DNA from 2 places in the Streptomyces sp. NPDC026659 genome. Region 1 is predicted to be linked to the other one. Evidence: riboswitches for the same ligand, from Rfam matches in the RefSeq annotation. Region 1 holds a riboswitch; the other holds the start of a gene.
The links. A riboswitch is a leader RNA that binds a small molecule or an ion and turns the genes downstream of it on or off. The one in region 1 is predicted to bind guanidine.

Region 1 (10,957 bases):
CCCTCTCCCGCCCCTGGCACCTCGCCGCGGTGCGGATGCGCTCCCTCCTGCGCGCGGTCGGGACCGGCCTGCCCCCGGACCACGTCCTGCTGGGCGAGATCCGCTACCGCCACCGGGGCTGGAACGACGGCGCCGCCGCCGACGACGTCCGCCGCGCCCTCGCCGAACTGGCCGCCCGGCACGGCCCCGTACCCGTCGTCCTCGTCGGCCACTCGATGGGCGGCCGGGCCGCGCTGCGCGTCGCCGACCACCCCGCCGTACGCGGCGTACTCGCCCTCGCCCCCTGGCTGCCGCCCGGTGAGCCCACCGCCCACCTGGACGGCGCGCGTCTGCTCGTACTCCACGGCGACGCCGACCGCGTCACGGCCGCGGCGGACTCCGCCCGCTTCGTCGAGCGGGCGCGCGCGGAGGGAGCCCACGCCGGGATGGCCGTCCTCGCCGACACCGGTCACGCCATGCTCCGCCGCCTGCCGACCTGGCACACCCTGGCCGCCGAGGCCGTCACGGACCTGCTGCGCAGCCGGCCCGCCCCCGGCGGCCTGGTCGCCCTGACCACCACGTCCGACGCCCCGGCCGTAAACATCTGAAGGCCGCACCCGCCGTAACAAGGGCATAAGGGGACGCATCCGAATCAGGTGTACGAAGTGAAACAGATCCATGGAAGGCGGCCGTAGTCCCCGGTGGCCGCAGTCCCTCCCGAGCACGAGGAGGAACCGTCCATGTTCACGGTCGACCCGGCCGGACTCACCGCGATCCTGGCCGCCGCGGACCCGGATCAGCTGCTGCCCGCGCGGGAACAGATGGCCTTCACCCTGGGCTTCCACATCATCCTGGTCCCCTTCGGCGTGGCGCTGACCTCCCTCATGCTGATCGCCAACTACCGGGGACTGCGCAAGGGCGACGAAGCGGCCCTGCTGCTGGCCCGGCGCTGGTCGAAGGTCGCCGCCGTGCTCTTCGCGGTCGGCGCCATCACCGGCACCGTCCTCTCCTTCGAGCTGGGCATCCTCTGGCCCGGCCTGATGAAGAACTACGGCGCCGCCTTCGGCTTCCCGTTCGCCATTGAGGGGCTCTTCTTCTTCCTTGAGGCCATCTTCGTCGCCATCTACATCTACGGCTGGGACCGGATGCGCCCCTGGGCCCACTTCTGGGCGGGCGTACCCGTGGCGCTGGCCAGCGTCGGCGGAGCGGCCGCCGTCATCGCCGCCAACAGCTGGATGAACCAGCCCGGCGGCATCACGATGCGCGACGGGCGGGTGGTCGACGTACGCCCGGCGGAGGTCTTCTTCAACGGCGCCTTCTGGTGGCAGTTCTGGCACATGCTGCTCGCCGCCTACATCGTCGCCGGATTTGTCGTGGCGGGCGTCTACACGGTCGGGATGCTCCGGGGACGGCGCGGTCACTACCAGCGGCTCGGCTTCCTGATCAGCTTCGTCACCGCGGCCGCCGCCCTGCCCGTCCAGATCTTCGTCGGCGACACCATCGCCCGTGAGGTCTTCGACGACGAGCCCGCCAAGTTCGCCGCCATCGAACTGCTCCCCACCACCGGCAACCACGTCCCGGAGACCCTGGGCGGCTTCCTGATCGACGGCGAGGTGCGCTACGGCATCTCGGTACCGAGCGTGGCCTCCATCCTCGCCGGGTTCAAACCGTCGACCACCATCAAGGGGCTCGACGCCGTACCCGTGGCCGTACGGCCCACCACCGAGCAGGTCAACATCGTGCACTGGGCGTTCGACATCATGGTCGGCACCTCCATGGTCATGCTGGCCGTCGCCGCCTGGTTCGTCTGGGTGTGGTGGAAGCGCCGCGGCACCCTGGAGACCGACCGCTGGTTCCTGCGCGCGGCCTCCGTCTGCGGGGTGCTGTCCATCCTCAGCCTGGAGAGCGGCTGGGTGGTCACCGAGGTCGGCCGCCAGCCCTGGATCGTCGTCGGCCTGCTGCGCACCCGGGACGCGGTGGCCACCCAGGGCAACCTGTGGATCACCTTCGGGGTCGTGGTCGCCCTCTACACCGCCGTGGGTACCGCGGCCATCTGGGTCCTGCTGTCCATGAAGAGACGGTGGCAGAAGCAGGGCGACGGGACGGTCCACGTGCCGTACGGGCCGGACGCACCATCCGGTGCCCCGAGCGAGCGCTCCGAGGGGAAGGTGTCGTAAATGGCCGACGTGGTAGCGGTGTTCCTCTTCATCGGCGTCATCGCCTACGCCGTGCTCGGCGGCGCCGACTTCGGCGCGGGCTTCTGGGACCTGATCGCGGGCGGCGCCCGGCGCGGCCGCGAGCCCCGCCACCTCATCGACTCCTCCCTCGCCCCCGTGTGGGAGGCCAACCACACCTGGCTCATCTACTGCCTGGTCGTCCTGTGGAGCGGCTTCCCCACCGCCTTCTCCGCCATCACCACCACGCTGTACATCCCCCTGGTCCTCGCCCTGCTCGGCATCGTCCTGCGCGGCGCCGGGTTCGCCTTCCGCAAGGCGACCATCAGCACACCCGAACAACGCCTGTACGGCGCCGCGTTCGCCCTGTCCTCCGTCCTCACGCCGTACTGCTTCGGCGCCATCGCGGGCGGCCTGGCCTCCGGCCGCGTACCGACGGCCGGCAACGGCGACGCCGTATCGAGCTGGGTCAACCCCACCAGCATCCTCGGCGGCGTCCTCGCGGTCCTGGCCTGCGCCTACCTCGCCGCCACCTACCTCACGGTCGAGGCACTGCGCCGCGACGAGCACACCCTCTACCGGTACTTCCGCAACCGTGCCCTCGCCGCCGGAGCGGTGACCGGCGCGGTCAGCATCGCGGGCATCTTCGTCCTCCAGTCCGACGCCCCGCGCCTCTTCGCCCATCTCACCGGCCGCGCACTGCCGTTGGTCGTCCTGGCCGCGGTCGGCGGCGTACTCGGCCTCGCGATGCTGCGCGCCCGCAGGACCTTCGGCGTGCGCGCCATCGCCGCCGGGGCGGTCGCCCTGGTGGTCGCGGGCTGGGGCGTCGCCCAGTACCCGTACCTCCTCGGCACCCACCTGACCCTCACCCAAGCCGCCGCCCCCGACGCGACGCTCGCGGTGGTCGTGGGCGTGGCCTGTGTGGCGGCGGTGCTGATCGTCCCGTCGATCCTGCTGCTGTTCCGGTTGAGCGGGCGGGGGAGTGTGGGGGTGGGGGACCGGCCGTTGTGAGGGGCGTGCGGAATGCGATGAAGGCGACCCAGAGGGTGACATCCCGCTAAAGTGGGGCGACTTGGGCGCATCCGTGAAAAGGGACTCACCTGTGTGAACCGGAGCGCCCCCGCATCCGGCGATCCAGAAAGCCCCACGTGAACCCGTACACCCCCGCACCCCCACGGACCCCTCCGGCACGCCCCTGGTGGAAGACCACCCCCGCAGGTCTGGGCCTCCTGGCGGCAGTTGCCCTCATCAGCGCGTTCAGCCTCCCGCTGGGCTTCCTCGCGATGGTCGCCGCCGTCGTACTGCTCTGGTTCCTCCCGCCCTGGCGCTGGTTCGCCAGACTCGGCGCGAGCGTCGGGGCGTTCTTCCTCCTGGGCATCGGCTCGGGCGTGGGCGGCCAACTCGACGACACCGCCCGGACGGACGCCAAACCGGCCTCGGCACGCACCCACGAACCGAGCACCGAGCCGTCCCGGCAGCGGCAGAACGAGCCCGCCCCGCCTCCGAGTTACCGGGGCAAGCCGCTCGACCGGGCGGAGACCGCCGCCCGTGCGCTGGGCTACACCACCGACCGCCACGACGCCTCCGCCGAACACCGCTCGATCCTCGTGCGGTCGGGCTGGGTGGTCTGCTTCCAGAACTCACCCGGCGGTCCCAGGGCGATCACCTTCGCCGCCGTCAAGTCCGGTGAACCGTGCCCCGAGAAGGACGGCGCGAGGATTCCGTGGCCGGTGATGCCGGGCCTGACGGGGCGGATCTGGCGGGCCGCTGTCGCGGAGTTGACGGACCTGGGCGTGTCCGAGTCCGCGATCCGGGCCGAGTCGCACTACATGAACGACGCGCTGCCCGACGGTGACCACGACTCCTGGCTCGTGTGCGAGCAGGACCCCGCGCAGGGCGACGACATCACCGCCGAGGTCACCCTCGGGCTGGCCTCCCCGAAGGCGGGGTGCGCGACGGAGGGCTCCTACCTGGGGGACAAGGACGACGACGGGGTTCCGGACTACCGGGACCGTACGGATGACCGGGTGCGCAGTACGACGAGTGGAGGTGGCGGATCGGGAGCCGCTGACGCGGCGGGAGGTTCCAGCACGAGCGGCGGGGGCTCGTCCACAAGTGGCGGCTCGTCCTCGTCCACCGGAGGCGGCGGTGGAGCGGTCGTCCACCCCGGCGCCTTCTGCTCTCCCCCAGGAGCCCGGGGCGTCACCCGGGCAGGCACCTCCATGGTCTGCGGCCCCGGCTCCGACGGCCGCGACCGCTGGCACTCGGGCTGAGGGAACCGGAGGACGCACACGCCGGACGCCACCGCCGGATGGTCGGTGGGGCGTTCACGGTGGGGCGTTCGCGGGCGCCTGAAAACCCGTTGCGCCGCAGGTCGGCCCGCTGGTGGGATGCAGAGGTTTCGACGGTGGGAGGGGACGGCTTGGCGGTGTTCGGGTGTGCGGGCTGCGGTGCGGTTCTGACGGCGGCGGTCTCGCGGGTGGCACTGCCGATCCACCTGATCGACACCCACTGGGAGACACTGCACCCGCCACTGCTGGAGGCCGGTTCCTACGCCCTCGACCCCGCACCGTACGGGCCGCCGTGGCGGCAGTGGGACGAGGTCGGACCGGACGAGGCGGCGGAACGGGGATACTTCGCGCCGGTCGCCGCGCTGTCCGACGGACCGTCGGACACCGTCCTCCTCGCGCCCGGCGACACCCGCGGCACCCGGCTGATCATGGAGCGGGCCGCGGGCTACTGCATGGGGATCGACGGGCGGGACGGCCCGAACCTCGCCTGCGTGGACTGCGATCTGCCGGTCGGAACGAGGATGGACGACTGCGGGTGCTGGCAGCTCGTCCGGCTCGTACCACAGGCAGTCGTACGGCTGCCCGGCCCGCCGGAGCGGCCCGTCATGGACTGGCCGGAGCTGCTGGCCACCGGCGCGCTGTGGCACCGGCTGAGCACGTTCCAGGACATCCCGGCCGGAGTGGCCCTCGCCCATGTGGTGGCGGCCGCCAAGGGCGCGCCGGTCGAGGTGGCTCCCGGGCCGCTCGCCAAGCTCCTCGGCCCGGCACTCGGCGCGCTGCTGCCCGCCGGGAAGGGTGCGCAGCGGCTCGACCTGGCCGGACCGGGGTTCGGCGAGCCGTCCGCCGACCTGGTGCTCGTACCGGTCCACCCGCAGACCGGAGACATCTGGCAACCGCGCGCCGGAGCGGTGCCGGTACCCATGGACGCCGCGCTCTGGTCCGAACTCGCCTTCCCGCCACACCAGACCCGACTGCCGGTCGTCGGCGGCCTGCCACCGGGCACGGAGCGCGACGACCCGCTGCCGCCGCACCCGTGGTACCCGTTCGAGCCGTCCGGGTACGCGTTCCGGAACACGCTCGCCCGGCTGCCCGCCGTCAGGGAACCGTGGCTGCGGGCGCTCTACGACCGGGGCTGCTGACCACGAGGATTTCGCTGAAGCCATTCTGAACAGCCTGTCTAGGATCCCAAGATGGGAACCACCGGTGATCTTCGGCAAGGGCCGCGGGTGTCGATACGCCATGTCAGCTGCGCGGACTACGACAACCTCAGGGTCCTGAACCAGCAAAGCGCGGAGATGCTCCGGCGCTGGGTGGGCGCTCGTGAACTGAGGGTAGAAGCCTTCGAGGACTTCCTCGCTCGGCTCGACCAGCCGACACACGAGGGCTTCGTCATCTGCCTTCGCGGCCGTGGCGACATCGTCGGCAGCGTCAACATCAACAACATCGTCAGAGGCGGCCTCCAAAGCGGAGCCCTCGGTTACGTCGCCTACGCGTCCACAACCGGTCGCGGGTACATGACCGAAGGCGTGGGCCTCGTCATACAGCACGCCTTCGACCAGCTCGCGCTGCACCGGTTGGAGGCGAACATCCAGCCCGACAACACTCCCTCACTGAACCTCGTCAAACGCCTGGGATTCCAACGCGAGGGCTACTCGGCCGCCTTCCAGCTCATCAACGGCGAGTGGAGGGACCACGAGCGTTGGGCCGTCCGCGCGGAGACGGCGCGCAACCACCGGATCGAGCGGTAGCGCCACACCGGTTGCACTCGGCGGAATTCCTCCGGGCCCGCCGCCGGGAACCCGGCTTCCGGCTCCTGAAGTAGCCGCCGGGCGCCACCCGCGCGCGTTGAGTACACGTACTCATGTGCCCCAGCACCCCAACTGGCAGCATCCGGCGGCATGATGAGCGACAGACGGGCGCTGACGGCCCTGCATCTCTTCCTGGTCTGGGCGTTGATGGCGGCCGCCGTGCCGATGCTCGGGCTGGTGTTGTTGGCGTCGGGGTGGGGTGGTGGGGCAGGGGCGATGGGGCTGGTGCTCGCGTTGGGGGTGCCGGTGACGGTGGGTGTGCTGGTCGCCGCGGCCGGGCCGGCGCGGACCGTGGTGCCTCAGTGCGGCTCCACGCGGCAGCGGCTCGGCTGGGCGGTGTCCGTCTTCGCGCTCGGCACGCTCGGCGTCCTGGCGGGCCTGGTCGCCTATGACGCGGGCGTCGACCTGGGGAGTGCCGATGCCCGGATCGCGCTGGTGGGAGTGCCGTACGCCGTGGCCGCCGCGTTCTTCGTCCCGAGCAGGTGGGTCCGTCTGGGCGCGGTCGCCGTGCTGGTGACCTCGGTGGCGTACGGCGGCTTCATCGGCCCGGCGCACGCCCAACAGCGCCGCCACGACGCGGACTTCGCCCGCTACCGAGAGCGCGCGGAACTCCAGTACCTGGGCACCCCGCCCCCGGGCATGACACTCTCCCGCGCCGAAATCGGCCCCGCCTACTTCAGCGTGAGCTACCGCGCCGCCCGACAGGACGAACGCGGGTACGTGGACCTCGTCGTCCGCCCACCCGTCACGCCGACGCTCCAGTGCCCCGCTGTCCTGCAGAAGGGGGCAACCTGCGAGGTGACCGCCCCCGGCGACATGCGCACGGTCGTCGACTTCCCCGGCGGCCACGCGATTACCCTCACCCGCCGCCACGGGAACGCGGAGTTCGAGGTCTCCAGCCAGACCCTGGACGAAGCGGGGCTACGCCGTTTTCTGAGCTCTCTACGGCCCCTGTCGGACAAGGAGTTGGAGACGCTGATGCGTGAAAAGGAGATCGACTTCAGGCTCTGAGATCCCGAGGGCGACGGAACGACACTGTGCGAGGTCAGTCGTCCGGGCAGATGACAAAGAGGGGGAAGGCGTGTCGTCCGGGCCGGTCACCGATTTCCTTGAGCGCGGCGCGGATCTCGTGCAGGTGGCCCGGTGTCATCTGCAGTGGGGGCTCGTCGGGCTGGTAGGTGGTGCGGATCGGGTAGTCCACGCCCGGTTCGGTGGTCATCTCGATGTGGCAGCCCAGGACGTGAGTGACCGGCCGACGTGCGGAGAACTCGATCAGCCGGTCGATACTCCGGGCGAAGGCGGACCGGTCCTGGATGTACAGCCGGCCGGGGTAGACCGTGTCACCGGTGAGCAGGAACCCGGTCCACGGGTCGTAGAACGTCACCGCCGCCTGGTGGTGCCCGGGGGTGGCCAGGCATTCGAGCACGCGGCCTCCCAGATCGACCCGGGCGACGGCGGCGGGGTTCTCCTCGAACCCGAAGTACTTCCACGCGGTGGTGAGGTCGGCGCCGACGACCGTGGTGTCGGGACGGCCGGCGAACTGGCCGTCGCCCGCGACGTGGTCGCCATGGGGATGGGTGTGCAGCACCAGCAGGTGGTAGCCGGAGCGGGGGTGGCGGGCGAGCCAGTCCTCGACGAGCTCGTCGACCACGCGCCGCAAGGGGAAGAACTCCGCGGATTCCGTGGCACCGGTGTCGATCAGCACCGCCCGGGCGTCTCCGAAGAGCAGGAACAGGAAGGGCGCCTCGTAGTCGATCGCCATGTTCTGCCGCAGGATGACCGTGTGCTCGTCGCACGCGTAGACCTGGATGTCCGGGTCGGTGTTGTGCTTGGCCGACGGTGAACCGTGGATCCAGCGGACGTCGAACTCGCGGGGCCGGGGAACCGGGCCGACGGAATCGGTGGAAGGTGTGCCTGCGTCCACGACGCCTCCTGAGTGCGTCGTCTTGGCGGGCCGGGTACGGCGCACATCTCGTCCGGGGCAGGCACCTACGAGCCTCCACGACGAAGCTACCACGGCGCTGAGCTGCTGTTCCTGGCCTCCTCGCCGGCCCATGCGCGAAAGCCGCGCCGGGGGAAACAACCCCCGGCGCGGCTCACGGCTCACGGATCACGCGACGCGACCCCGTCCCGATCAGGACACCGACACCGTCGAGGGAGTCACCTCGTCCGCCTCGTCCGCCTCGTCCGCCGCAGAGGTCGCCGCGTCCTCCCGCCGCAGCACCTCCCGCTCGATCTGCTCCAGCGACCGTCCCTTCGTCTCCGGCAGCAGCCGCTTCACGAAGACCCCGGACAGGAACGTCGTCACGGCGAAGATGACGAAGTTCGCCCCGGCACCCCACGCGTGGAGGAGCGACGGGAAGACCAGCGCCACGGCCATGTTGAAGAGCCAGTTGAAGACGACGCACACGCCGACCGCGCCCGCGCGGATGCGGGTGGGGAACAGCTCGGGGAGCATCACCCACTGCACCGGACCCCAGGAGGCCGCGAAGGCGGCGACGTACAGGGCGACGCCGAAGAGGGTGAGCGGGGCGAGGAGGGAGCCGTGGCCGAGGGGGGTGAGGTTCACCGCGGCCAGGACGGCCATGCCCGCGCACATGCCGACCGAGCCCCAGAGCAGGAGGGGGCGACGGCCGCGGCGGTCGATGAGGCGCATCGCGGGGAGCGTCATCAGCATGTTGACCAGGCCGATGCCGACGTTCGCGAGGATCGCGCCGTTGTTGCCGAAGCCGATGCTCGTGAGGAGCGTCGGGGCGTAGTAGATGATCGTGTTGATGCCGCCGAAGTTCTGGAAGAACACCAGCAGCAGACCGACGACCAGCATGGGCCGCAGGCGCGGGGAGAGAAGGTCGCGCAGGGACAGCCGCTGCGTCGCCGCGCGCTCCTCCGCCAGGGTCTTCTCGATGTCGAGCAGCTCGGTCCGGGCGGCCTCGTCGTCGCCGCGCAGGAGGGTCAGGGCGGCCTGGGCGTCGTCCCGGCGGCCCCGCCCCGCCAGCCAGCGGGGACTCTCCGGCTGGGTGAGGATGCCGAGGGCGAGGACGGCGGCGGGCAGTACGCCGAGCCCGATCATCCAGCGCCACGCGTGCGCGGGGGCCAGCGCGTAGTCGGTGAGGTAGGCCAGGAAGATGCCGACGGTCACCAGGAGCTGCATGAGGGAGGCGAGTCCGCCGCGCACCTCCATCGGCGCCAGTTCCGTCAGATAGAGCGGGACCACGACCGAGGCGATGCCCACGCCGACGCCGATGAGCACGCGCGCGCCGATCAGGAGCGACGCGTCGGAGGAGAGCGCCGCGCCGACCGTACCCGCGATGAAGACCAGCGCCGCGCCCAGGATCAGCCGGCGCCGCCCCCACGCGTCGGAGAGCTTTCCGGCCAGCCCGGCGCCCGCCATCGCGCCCACCAGGAGCCCGGAGACGATCAGGCCCTCCATGAGGGGCGTCAGGGCGATGTCCTGGCGGATGAAGAGCATCGCACCGGAGATCACGCCCGTGTCGTAGCCCCACAGGATGCCGCCGAGGGCACCGAACACCCAGATCAGGGCGTTCCGCAGCCGGGGCCGCCGCTGCGGCGCGGCCTCGGACTCCACCAGGGCGCTCACGACGCCGCGCCCGTGTTCGAGGCCGCCGTGCCGGTCGTGCGCGCGGTGGCGTCCGTGGCCGCCGCGACGCGCGGGTCGTCCAGCTGCGGCGCGAGGTGGATCTTCTGACCCGCACCGGCGCGGAAGAGCCGTACCGCCTCGTCGAAGTTCTCCAGCGGCAGTACGTCGCTGACGAGCGGGTCGAGGTCCAGTCCACCGGCGAGGATCTCCACCGCGGGCTGGAAGCCGTTGTGCACCGCCATGGAGCCGATGATGTCGATCTCGCGGTTGTAGACCATGAACGGCGAGAACGAGGCCCGCTTGGCCGGGTCCGCGACGCCGAACTGCAGGAACGTGCCGCCCTTGCGGACGCGGCCCAGGCCGTCCTCGATGGCCGCGATGACGCCGGTCGCGTCGATCACTACCTCGAAGCCCTGCTCGCGGCCGAGTTCGTCGGCGTTGGCGGCGGTGGCGTCGGCGCCCATGCGCTTGGCGAGGTCCAGGCGGCGGGTGTTGGGGTCGACGACGGACACGGAGGCCGCACCCGAGTGCGCCACCAGGGCCGCCATCATCAGACCCATGGTCCCGGCGCCGTAGACGAGGTAGTGCTCTCCGGGCCGTCGGGGGAGGCGGCTGAGGCCGTGGACGGCGCAGGAGAGGGGCTCGACGAGACCGGCGGCGGCCTCGGACAGCCCCTCGGGCAGGACGTGGCAGCGGCCCGCGGGGACCGCGACGTACTCGGCGAAACCGCCGTTACGGGTCACGCCGACCGCGGTGTAGTGCTCGCAGAGGTTGCCGCGGCCGATCCGGCAGTAATGGCAGGCGCCGCACGGGGTGTTGGGGTCCACGGCGACCCGCTGGCCGACGAGCGGGAAGCGTACGTCCCGGCCCGTCTCCACCACGACACCGGTCAGCTCGTGGCCGGGGACGAGCGGGTAGCTCACGGACGGCAACTCGCCGCCCAGGATGTGCATGTCCGTGCCGCAGAGGCCGCAGGAGCTGACGCGGACGACCACCTCCGAGGGACCGGGACTCGGATCGGGTATGGCGGTCAGCTCGGCGCTTCCCGGCTGGGTGACCACGACAGCGCGCATGGCGCCTCCTCACAGCGGTGTGCGGACGGATGTC
Region 2 (10,957 bases), on a different contig from region 1:
CGGTCGGGACCGGGATGCCGAACCGGGCCTCCAGCTCGCTCCGGACGCGATCGTCCGGCCACTGCTCGACGGTGTCGTCGACGCCGCACTGCAGGTAGATACGGCTGGCCCGCTCCCCGCGCGGGATCATCCCGGCGAGGCCGCGCGCGTGGATCGCCATGCCGGACGGGTTCGCCGGGACGGCCGCGAGGACGCTGAGCCAGGAGTATCCGTACTCGTGGGAGTACTCGGTCAGGGCGTCGGCGGGGACGGAGCGGCGGCTGACGCCGTGGAAGCCGTCGCAACCGGCGATGTAGTCGCAGTCGAGGACCCTCGTCGCACCGTCGGCGTCCCGGTAACGGACGTACGGCCGCTCGCCGTTGACGCCCTCCAGGTTCTCCAGCGCCACGTCCGCCGCCTCGTACCGCAGCTCCCCGCCGTCGCGCAGGAAGACGTCGGTGAGGTTGCGCACGAGGACCTGCTGCGGGCAGTACAGGCTCTCGTTGTCGTCGTCCACCTCGATCGGCATCGCCTCCCCGTCGATGAAGAAGGCGCCCTCGCTCTCCGGGACGGAGTCGCCCTCCAGCACCTCTTCGAGCCCCCACTCGCGGAACATGCGCACCCCGAAACCGTCGATGGTCCCGGCCCGTTGGCGCTGCTCGACGTAGGCGCGGCTGTGCTTCTCCAGTACGACGCAGCCGACGCCGTTGCGCAGCAGGAAGTTGCCGAGCGCCAGCCCGGCGACGCCGGCTCCGACGATGGCGACGGTGGTGTGTTCGCGTGTTGCGGTCATGGGTGTACGAGCCTCCGTGCTCAGAGCGATGGGCCGGGCACGCCGGGGCGTGAACGACCGTGCCGCCCGGGGGTGTTGCCGGGCGACCCACCACCACTCTGGAGCCCGGTGGAGGCCCCGAACCACCGGTGACGGGACAGCGAATGCCGAAAAGCCGCCAACTCTCCTGAGGGGGTGGGAGCTACTTCGCCCCGCCTCGCAGATCCGCCTGGTACCGCCCCGGCGTCTGCCCCACCACCTCCGTGAACGCGTCGATGAAGCTGGACGGGTTGGACCACCCGCACACCATCGCCGTGTCGGTGACCGACAGGCCGTTCGTGAGGTGGGCCAGGGCGTGGTGGATGCGCAGGGTCGTACGCCAGCGGTGGAAGCTCATCCCCAGCTCGGCGCGGAACAGGCGACTCAGGGTCCGCTCACTGGCCCCCGCCCTCCGGCCCAAGTCGGCGAGGGTGACGGCCCGGGCGGGGTCGGCGTGCAGCAGGTCGGTGACGACGCGGAGCCGGTCGTCCCGGGGTTCGGGCAGGTGCAGGGACTGTTCGGGGGTGTCGGACAGCTCGTCCACGACGACGCCGAGCAGACGCGCGTGGGCGCCGGGGCGACTCTCGGGCCGGTCGCCGGTCAGCGCGAGGACCGCCTCGCGCAGGAGCGGGCTCACCGCGAACACGCAAGGTTGACCGGTGAGTTCGCCGCACAGTTCGAGCGGGACGGTGAGCAGGCGTACGTCGGTGCGGCCGTAGAAGCGGTGGGAGTGGGCGAAGCCCGGCGGTGTCCAGGTCACGCGGTGGGCCGGGGCGACCCACGTACCGCGCTCGGTCGTGGTGGCCAGCGCACCGGCGGCGGCGTAGACGAGCTGGCCGTGGTCGTGCGCGTGCGGGCCGAGGTGGAAGCCGTGCGGCAGCCATCCGGCCCCTTGAGGGGGCACCCGCACCGGCTCCGAGGACTCCGGGAACTCCACGGGCTCCACGGGCTCCACGGGCTGGCGATTTTTCGGCATCGGACGGCACTTTACCGACGACCGACGACCGGCGACCGGCGACCCGCGATCCCCGCCCGCACGAGCCGCCGAATACCACAAATGGAATACCTCTCAATGGCGGAACACGTGAAACCAACCCGTTCAGTCGACGGGAAATCCCTTCCTCCGTCCCTACCCTGTGAGCGGATCGGCGAGAAACGGAAAATGGGACGGAAATCCCCAACGGGGCGGAAATCCCCTCTCTCACTCCAGGAGTTCACGCGTGAACGACCAGAAGAATGCGAACGAATTCCCCCGGCGTCAATTCGTCGCACTCTCGGGCGCCGTCGGTGCCACCGCGCTCCTGACGGGCGCGGCGGCCACCGTGAGCACGTCCGCGGCGGCGGGCCCGGCGTCGGGCGGTGGCCCCTCGCCCCACCCCTCGTGCTCCACCGCCCCTCCCGGAGGGGGCGTGACCTGCCCGCCTACCTCGCTCCAGTCCCTCTGCGGCAGCCCCACCGACGACGACCCGCTGTGGCACGACGTCCAGTACTGCACGCAGGGGATCGTTCCTCCGCCGCCGCAGCTCACGCCCGACTGCCTGGTGATGACCCCGCATTACATCATTCTGCACGGCGCGCCCAGGAACACGCACAACTATCTCACGCTGCCCACCTGCCGGATCACCGGTATCGAATGCCCGTTTATCCACACCGACGCGGCGCCGAACTACTGGCACGAGGCATGGGAGAACGCGCGGAGCGGAGGAAACGTCCCCGTACAGGCCCCGTACATCGGGTTGGGAATCAATTCACAGGGCGCCCGCCGCCTCCAGCAGCTGCACATTCACATGGCCGCCGTCCGGGAGAGCACCCAGCGGCGGCTGCAGCAGCTCGAGGCGGACGGCCGCATGGCCACCCAGCCCTCGGCCTGGGCCGACACGGCCAACCAGGCACCCGTCTCGGGACCGGCGGGCAGCGGCGACCGCGTGTACCGCATCCTCCGGCTCCCCAACCTCCGCGACAACCTCTTCACACTCCTCTACCAGAACGTGGTCCGGCCGAACTCGCTGAACATGGCGGACCAGACCCTGATCGTGGTCCCGAAGATCACGTCCACCGGCTTCGCGGGCACCTTCTACGTCCTCAACAGCGACACGTCGATCCACGACGGCACGAGCACCTGCGACTACCTGCTGGTCTACGGGTGACGCAGCTGCGACCGACGTACCTGCCGGTGTCCGGCAGATGCCTTCCCGCCGACGGCGCGCTGCTCTCTCGCCGGAGCGGCCGGGGCCCGGAGGCCACCGGATGCAGGCCGCCCGTTTCTGGGTGACCGTGGTCGGAGTGCGGTCGTCGCATCGCCGGAGAGCCATGAGCGGCCTCGCCGGCGGGCGACAGGGCACGCGATGTCGATGCCGAGGAGGAACTGTGGCCATGTCCAAGGATCCGAACGAGCACGAAGGACCGGCGGACGGCGGCGCGGCGGGCGAGCCGGGCGTGCACGACGGAGGCGCGGACGGCAGCGCCGAAGGTCCCGGCGACGGCGGTGCCGCGGGCGAGCCCGGCCACCACGACGGAGGCGCCGACGGCAGCGCGGACAGCGGCGCCGAGGGACCGGCGGACGGTGGCGCGGCCGGGGTACCGGGTGTCCATGACGGCGGTGCCGATGGCGGGGCAGAGGGTCCAGGCGACGGCGGCGCGGCGGGCGAGCCCGGCCACCACGACGGAGGCGCCGACGGCAGCGCGGACAGCGGCGCGGACGGCAGCGCGGACGGCAGCGCGGACGGCGGCGCGGACAGCGGCGCCGGCTCTTGACCGACTTCCGGCCCGGCTCCCGGAATCCCGGCACCCCCACGGGCGCCGGGATTCTGGAGCGCCGGCTGACCGGCCTCGGCTTCGAGGACTTCGCGCGGAACGTCTGGTCGCGGACCGCGCTGCTCACCCGGGGCGCGAGCGACTTCTCGGACGTGTTCGACGCCGGTGCCGTGGACGAACTGGTCTCGCGCCGGGGGCTGCGCACCCCGTTCCTGCGCGTCGCCAAGGACGGCGCCGTGGTACCCGAGTCGTCCTTCACGTCGCCCGGCGGAGTCGGTGCCACCATCTCCGACCAGCTCGACGACACGGCGCTGTGGCGGCTGTTCGCGGATGGCGCCACGCTCGTCCTCCAGGCGCTGCACCGCACATGGGCGCCCGTCGGCGACCTCTGCGCCGCGCTGAGCACGGAACTGGGACACCCGGTGCAGGCCAACGCCTACGTCACTCCCCCACAGAACCAGGGCTTCGACCATCACTACGACGTCCATGACGTCTTCGTCGTCCAGATCCAGGGCAGCAAGCGCTGGCTCGTCCACGAGCCCGTCCACCCGGACCCGCTGCGCGAGCAGCCGTGGACCGATCACCGGGCCGCCGTGGCCGAGGCCGCGAAGGGGCCCGCGTACATCGACACCGTGCTCGAACCCGGAGACGTGCTCTACCTCCCGCGCGGCTGGCTGCACGCCGCCCGGGCGAAGGGCGAGGTCTCGGTCCACCTCACGCTGGGCGTCCACGTGTGGACGCGCCACGCGCTGGCCGAGCAGCTCGCCGAGGCCGCGCTGACGGCATTGCGCGAGGACCCGGAGATGCGCGCCTCGCTGCCGCTGGGCCTGGACGGGACGGCGGAGGCGATCGACGCGGTCCGCGAACGCCTCACCGCCGCCGTCGCCGGAACGGACTCCGCGCCGCTGCTCCACCGGAGCAGACGAAGCCAGGGGCGTCCGGCACCCCTGGGCCCGCTGTCCCAGCTCGCGGCCGTCGAGAGCCTCACTCCCGACTCCCCGCTGCGGCTGCGCGAGGCGCTGGAAACCCGGCTGGAGGGGGAACGCCTGATGACACGGGTCGGCTGGCTCGACTTCCCGGAGACCGACCTGCCCGCCGTGACCGGCCTGCTCGACGGTGAGGTCCGTACGGCCGGTGAACTCGGCCTCGCGCTCGCCGGGCGGCTGCTGCGGGCGGGCGTACTGGTACCCGCCGGACAGTAGCCACTCCGGTGACCGGCACAGACCGCTTCTTCTGCGCGGACGCCGCCCGGATACGCGGCGACTCGCTCGCGGGCACCGCGCCGCGCGGTGCCGTCTGGGTGCTCATCGAGTACCGCGGCGGCTGGCCGTCCAACGGCTTCGACGGCCTCGGCCTCGCCCCCGAGGTCAAGGCCCTCGTCTGGTCCGCCGCCCACGCCGTCCGCGCCCGGATCCTGCTGGTCAGACGCCTCGCCCGCCCCAGACCCGACGGCCCCGGCCGGTGGGCCGTACTGCACTACGAGCGCACCGGCGCGTACCGCCAGCGCTGGGGCACCTGGACCCGCGACGAGGACCTGGCCGAGACGGCCGACGCCCTCCAGAACCCCGGCCAACTCGACCACCCGCCCGTCGTCCTGGTCTGCGTCCACGGCCAGCACGACATCTGCTGCGCCGTACGCGGCCGTCCCGTGGCCCGCGCGCTCAGCGAGCGCTGGCCGAACCTGGTGTGGGAATCCACCCACGTCGGCGGCGACCGGTTCGCCGCCAACGTCGTCCTCCTGCCCGACGGCGTGTACTACGGCCGCCTCGACGCCGCGTCGGCCGTCGAGGTGGTCGGGGAACACCTGGCGGGCCGCGTCCAGGCGGACCACCTGCGCGGCTACACCGACCTCACTCCCCCACAACAGGTCGCCGTCGCGGCCCTGCTCGCCCGCTTCGGCCCGGCCGCCCGGCACGCCTACACCGTCACCGACACCACCCGCGACGGCGACGACTGGCGCATCCGCGTCGAACTCCACGCGCCCCGCCCCACGGCCTTCGACCTCACGCTGCGCGCCCGCCACACGGCGCCGTACCGGCTGACGTGCCGGGGCCTGGCGCCGCACCCGACGGTCGGTTATGAGGTGACGTCGATCAAGTCCGTCTGACGAACAGGGCTGTTACGGCCGGGGCGGCGACGGCGACGGCGACGGCGACGGCGACGGCGTGGAGCGTACGACGCGGAATCCCACGTCGTCGATCCGGAACGTCGGATGACTGCGCCGCCGCACCGATGCCCGGCAACTCCAGTGCTCGTCGGCCCATCCACCGCCACGGAGCACCCGATAGGTGCCGTACACCTCGGCGTCGTAGACGTCCCAGCACCAGTCCCAGACGTTGCCCAACATGTCGTACAGGCCCCAACCGTTGGGCCGCTTGCCGCCGACGGGGCGGAGCTGGCCGCCCGAGTTGCCCTGGTACCAGGCGACTTCGTCGAGCGGGCCGTACCGCGGGCCGGTGGTGTCCGCGCGGCAGGCGTGCTCCCACTCGGCCTCGGTCGGCAGCCGGTAACCGTCGGCGGAGGTGTCCCATTCGGGGGCATCGGCATGGGCATCGGCGTCTACGGGGAGGCGATAGGCAGATGTCAGCCCTTCACTCCGGGACAGCGCGTTGCAGAACCGGACCGCGTCCCACCACGAAACGCCCTCGACGGGCAGCCGGTCACCCCGGGCGCTGCTCGGCCGCCGACCGGTGACCTGCGCGTACCACGCCTGCGTGACCGGGAACGCCGACATCCGAAACGGCGCGACCTCCACCGCCCAACTGCGCCGCGTCCGCCGGTCCGACAGAGTCACCCGCCCCGCCGGGACGGCCACCATCGGACTTTCTGCCCCCATGTCCACGACGGAGCACCCTACCGACGCCGTCGACGGGGATCACGCCCGGCGTTCACCGGGTGAGCTTGAGCCCGATCACGCTTCCGACGATCAGAGCCAGGAACACCAACTTCGGCGCACTCACCGACTCACCCCCGGTGAGCATCGCGTAGAGCACGGTGAGCACGGCGCCGATCCCCACCCACACCGCGTAGGACGTACCGATGGGCAGATCCCGCGTCGCGTACGCCAGCCCGCCCATGCTCGCGGCGAGCGCCACGACGAAGACCAGTGACGGGACGAGTCGGCTGAAGCCCTCCGACTTCCCCAGGGCGGTGGCCCAGACGGCCTCCAGAGCACCCGATACACAAAGAACGAGCCATGCCACGACAGCCTCCCGTGGGCCGTCTTGTCGCACACCGGGTACGGCACCCCTCGTCCGGAAGCTCCCAGTTCGGGGCTCCGGCTCAAAGTTTCACACCGGGCGCGGGTTGGCAATCCGACGCCAGGACCGCTGGAAGCACTCGGCCACCGGACTAGGTTGAGCGCATGACGAGCCTCGCTCACCCCCAGCTGTCCGGACTGGGACGGAACCCGGCAGCCCCTCAGGACGTCCTGGTCCGCCTGGCCGCACACAAGGCCGGCCGGCACGGGATGGCGCTGCGTCAGGGGCGGCTGGCGGACGCCGTGGTCGAGGCCCTGCTGACGCACGGAGACGGCGACACGGCCGTGGGCCTTCACGGTGACCGGATCTCCCCGGAAATGCGCCGAAGGATCGCGGAACATCCCGACCCGGCGATCCGTGACGCGTACGCCGACTTCGTCCGCGACATGGTGGACCGCAAGGTGCCGATGGGCGTCGACGACCTGGAGGAGGCCTACGGCCTGCCCCGGACGGCACTCGTCCGCGCACCGAGTCCGAGCCTGCGCGCCGCGGTCGCACGAGCCTGGCACGACCGGCCTCTCGCCGTACAGGCGGACCTGCTCGCCGACCCGGAACCACAGGTCCGCGCAGCCGCCACCGAGCACGGGCTACCGGGTGTCCCGCCCGAGTGGAGGGAGCGCTGCCTCGCCGACCCCGCCGTGCGCGTCAACGTGGCGCGCTACGTCCCCCTCACATCGGAGCAGTTCGCGCGGCTCATGCGGAGCGAGGACGAAGAGGTCGTTCAGGCTGTCGCCGGAAACCCTCATCTGCCGGCGGAGACGGTCGCTCGCCTACTGGACATCGACGACCCGCTCGTACGGGTCGCGGCCGCGCAGAGCCGCCACGTGGACGCCGAAACCCGGGACCGCCTGTACGCACGCGTGGAGGCGGAACGCGCCGACGGAAACACCGATGCCGAGATCGCCCTGTGGTGGAACTTCGCCGAACCGTCCTGGCTGCGCGAAGCGCCCCTCGACGAACGGCTGACCTACCTGGACTGCCCGCACACACCATTCCGGCGCGTACTGGCCTCCTGCCACGACCTCCCCGAAGAGGCATGGAGTCGGCTGGACAGCGACCCGGACCTCGGCGTCCGCCGTACGGCCGCGCGCCGACCGGACACGCCACCGGAAGTCCTGGAAGAGCTGGTACGCGCACACGGGGACGTATTCCACATCCGACCGCTACTCGTCGACCACCCCAACTTCCCCCGTCACACACTGCGCACGTTCGTCGACGAACCGAACCCGAATGTGCGCTGCGTCGCCCTGCAAGACCCTGCACTGCCTGTGCAGGACCTTCAGCAACTCGCCGCTGCCGCCGAGCCGTTCCTGCGCGGCGGGGTCGCCCGCCATCCCAACATCCCGGACGCGCTGCTGGAGCAACTGCTCTCCGACCCGGACCCCCATGTGGCGGACGATGCGGCTGCCAACTCGGCGCTGGGGCTGGACCGGATGTATCGAATCCTCGCTGCTGCGGACTTGTAACCGCCGGGGCTTCGCTGCGTCCTGGGTGGTCACGTCTGGTCGTCGTCCTCCGGCTCTCCGCCGAAGGGGGGAGGGTCGGATTCAACGAGGGCCGTACTGATCCGCAGGCACCCGTCCGTGCCGAACAGCTCGATCAACTGCGACAGATGGGCTCGGGCCGCGCTGCGACCAGGGGCCACTTCGTCACTCACCCGCGCCCCTCCAGCTCCGCCCACACGACCTTCCCCCAGCGGCGCTCATCCGTCCCCCAGTTCGCCGCCAACGCCGCCACAAGGGCCAGGCCACGCCCGCCCTCCTCGTCGTCCTTCGGCGTACACGGCTCGGGCAGCACGCGCGAGAAGTCCGCCACGGCCACACGAACCGTGCCCGGCGCGGTGCGCTCCACCACCACGCGGATGGACTCCCGCCGGGCATGCCGCACGGCGTTGGCCACCAACTCGGAGACGACCAGGGCGCCGTTCTCGGCCAACTCTTCCAAGCCCCAGCAGGAAAGGGCGGCATTCGTGAGGCGCCGGGCGGTGGCGGCGCTCTCGGGTTCGCGTGGCAGGTTCTCGCTGTAGCCGGGGTGCCCTGTCTGGCGGGCGCGCGTTGTGGGTTGCGGCATGTCGGTCTGCTCCCTGGGGACGGCCGGGCGCCGGGACCGGTCGCACAGCCGCCGGGGCGCTGTCCGCTCATGTAAGCGACATGCAAAGAGCGTTGACAGGGGCGCAACGTCCCACTTTCTCCACTTTATTCGCCGACCCCCAGGAACTCCGCCAACAGCCGTAGCCCCGGCGGGTGGTTGGGGAGTGCCCACAGGTCACGCACGATGGCGACGGCCAGCGTGTGGTGTTGCATCCACGTCGGCGCCACCCGGCGCAGGGACTCCAGGGTCTTCACCGCCCCGGCCGCGTCCCCGATGTCGGTGTGGGCCCGGGCCACGTCCAGCAGCAGCCACGTCCGCCAGGACGGCGGGGTGTCCTTGCTCAACCGCATCCCCTTGGCCAGGGCCAAGGCGTCTTCCGGGTGTCCGTACTGAACGGCGAGACGGACCCGTTCGATGCGTACCGACGACGGGCTGAAGACGCTGACCATGCGGTTGTCGCCACCGTCGGGGAGCTTGGAGACGCGAGCGGCTTCCTTCTCCGCCGTCTCCATCATCGCCGCCGCGCGCTCGTAGTCACCGCTCCGCGCGGCCGACGTAGCGGCGCTCATGATCAGGGCGCCCCACACCTTCAGGCCGTCGGCAGTCTCGTCGCGGCCCGCGTTCACCATGTCGTCAGCGGCACGGAGGGCGATACTCAGCGCGTCCTCCAGGCGTCCCTGCCTCTGATAGGTCCACGCGGTCGAGTTGACGATCATCGGCAGAAGCAGCGGGTCGGACGAACGCCCCGCGGCGTCCATGGCGCGCTCCAGACTCGTCAGCGCAAGGTCCGTCTTGCCCATCCGCACCGCGACATGTCCGGCGAGCTGAAGCGCCTTGCCCAGGGCCGCGAAACCGGCCCCTCGGCCGTCCTCGTCGTCCGACGCCGTGGCAGTGCGCGCATCCGCGAGCAGGTCCGGCAGCGCCTTCATCACCGTGTCGAACTCGGCGGCGTGATACCGCGTCCAGCCCTCCGCGATCCGCTCCCGGAGCCGGTCCAGCGAGAAGTCGGAGCCCGGCGGCTCAGGTTCGGGCCCCCACAGCACGGGCATGACGGCCCTGCGAACAGCCACGAAGCGCGGGCCGTCCGTCTCACCCGTGGAAACGGCGGGCGGGTCACCGAGCAGCGTGGTCAACTCGACACCGAGACCGTTGGCCAGCGCGTGCAGGATGGGGAGGCGGGCCGAGTGCCTCCGCCCCTCTTCGAGTTGGCGAACCACATCGACGGACACCTGGGAGCGCTCGGCCAGCTCTTCTTGCGTCAAGGAGGCCAAATGACGCAAGCGGCGCAGGGTCCGTCCCAGGTCCTCGTTTGCCACGCAGTCACCGTACGCTGCCACGATCGACGGAGAGCGCCGCCGAGGACAACGCCCGCAGCGTCGCCCGTACCGCCCACGCCCCGTCCGCCAGACCGACCGAATGGAGCCAGGCCCGATGACCTCCACAGTGCGCTTACGCCACTACGGCCACGACGACTTGCCCAAGATCCGGCAGACGTTGCTGGACGTGCACGACGATGTCTACGCCGCCGAAATGGAGAACGAGTTCAACCAGCGCTTCGCCTGGTTCGTGGATCACTGGGGTGGTCACCCGGACTTCTCCTGCGTCATCGGCTACGACGGCGACGAGGTGGTGGGCTTCGCCTACGGGGCTCCCGCGACCGACGGCCGGGAGTGGTGGCGGGACCACATGGAGACGGCTCCGGCGCGTACGGCCACCTTCCACTTCTCGGAGCTCATGGTGCGTGAGCAATGGCGGAAGACGGGTACCGCCGAACAACTGCACCGGGCGCTGATGGAGCCCCGGGCCGAAAGCCTGGCGGCACTCCTGGTGGACGTGACACACCCGAAGGTGGAGGCCCTCTACGCGTCCTGGGGGTACCGGAAGGTAGGCGAGCGTCAGCCGTTCCCCGACTCCCCGGTGTACGCCGTGATGATCGCGGACCTGCCGCTGTCCTGAGCGGAGCGGAACGGCTGCACGACGGAAGTGAGCCGCGTTCTCGGTAACGTGATCACCTGCCGCATGGAGTTCCCATGTGCCGGAGATTGACGAGGCCGCGATGAGT

Region 2: it holds a riboswitch for guanidine, as region 1 does, so the genes downstream of both, AB0E91_RS01045 (multidrug efflux SMR transporter) here and AB0E91_RS23625 (MBL fold metallo-hydrolase) in region 1, are expected to answer to the same signal.

The regions. Positions count from the first base shown of each region.
Region 1 covers NZ_JBEZXY010000009.1:253,965-264,921, forward strand. Annotated here, with positions in the region: gene AB0E91_RS23590 (alpha/beta fold hydrolase) at 1-587, shown strand, start outside; gene AB0E91_RS23595 (cytochrome ubiquinol oxidase subunit I) at 720-2,156, shown strand; gene AB0E91_RS23600 (cytochrome d ubiquinol oxidase subunit II) at 2,157-3,164, shown strand; gene AB0E91_RS23605 (PASTA domain-containing protein) at 3,302-4,426, shown strand; gene AB0E91_RS23610 (hypothetical protein) at 4,576-5,583, shown strand; gene AB0E91_RS23615 (GNAT family protein) at 5,635-6,192, shown strand; gene AB0E91_RS23620 (hypothetical protein) at 6,343-7,263, shown strand; gene AB0E91_RS23625 (MBL fold metallo-hydrolase) at 7,298-8,176, opposite strand; guanidine-III (ykkC-III) riboswitch at 8,188-8,255, opposite strand; gene AB0E91_RS23630 (sugar porter family MFS transporter) at 8,387-9,850, opposite strand; gene AB0E91_RS23635 (zinc-dependent alcohol dehydrogenase family protein) at 9,847-10,923, opposite strand.
Region 2 covers NZ_JBEZXY010000001.1:220,278-231,234, forward strand. Annotated here, with positions in the region: gene AB0E91_RS01010 (4-hydroxybenzoate 3-monooxygenase) at 1-772, opposite strand, end outside; gene AB0E91_RS01015 (helix-turn-helix transcriptional regulator) at 954-1,766, opposite strand; gene AB0E91_RS01020 (CDP-diacylglycerol diphosphatase) at 2,200-2,937, shown strand; gene AB0E91_RS01025 (BatC protein) at 3,164-3,544, shown strand; gene AB0E91_RS01030 (cupin domain-containing protein) at 3,541-4,746, shown strand; gene AB0E91_RS01035 (sucrase ferredoxin) at 4,755-5,651, shown strand; gene AB0E91_RS01040 (SUMF1/EgtB/PvdO family nonheme iron enzyme) at 5,664-6,362, opposite strand; gene AB0E91_RS01045 (multidrug efflux SMR transporter) at 6,433-6,747, opposite strand; guanidine-III (ykkC-III) riboswitch at 6,758-6,825, opposite strand; gene AB0E91_RS01050 (hypothetical protein) at 6,909-8,270, shown strand; gene AB0E91_RS01055 (hypothetical protein) at 8,300-8,461, opposite strand; gene AB0E91_RS01060 (ATP-binding protein) at 8,458-8,874, opposite strand; gene AB0E91_RS01065 (helix-turn-helix domain-containing protein) at 9,000-10,211, opposite strand; gene AB0E91_RS01070 (GNAT family N-acetyltransferase) at 10,327-10,851, shown strand; gene AB0E91_RS01075 (FKBP-type peptidyl-prolyl cis-trans isomerase) at 10,952-10,957, shown strand, end outside.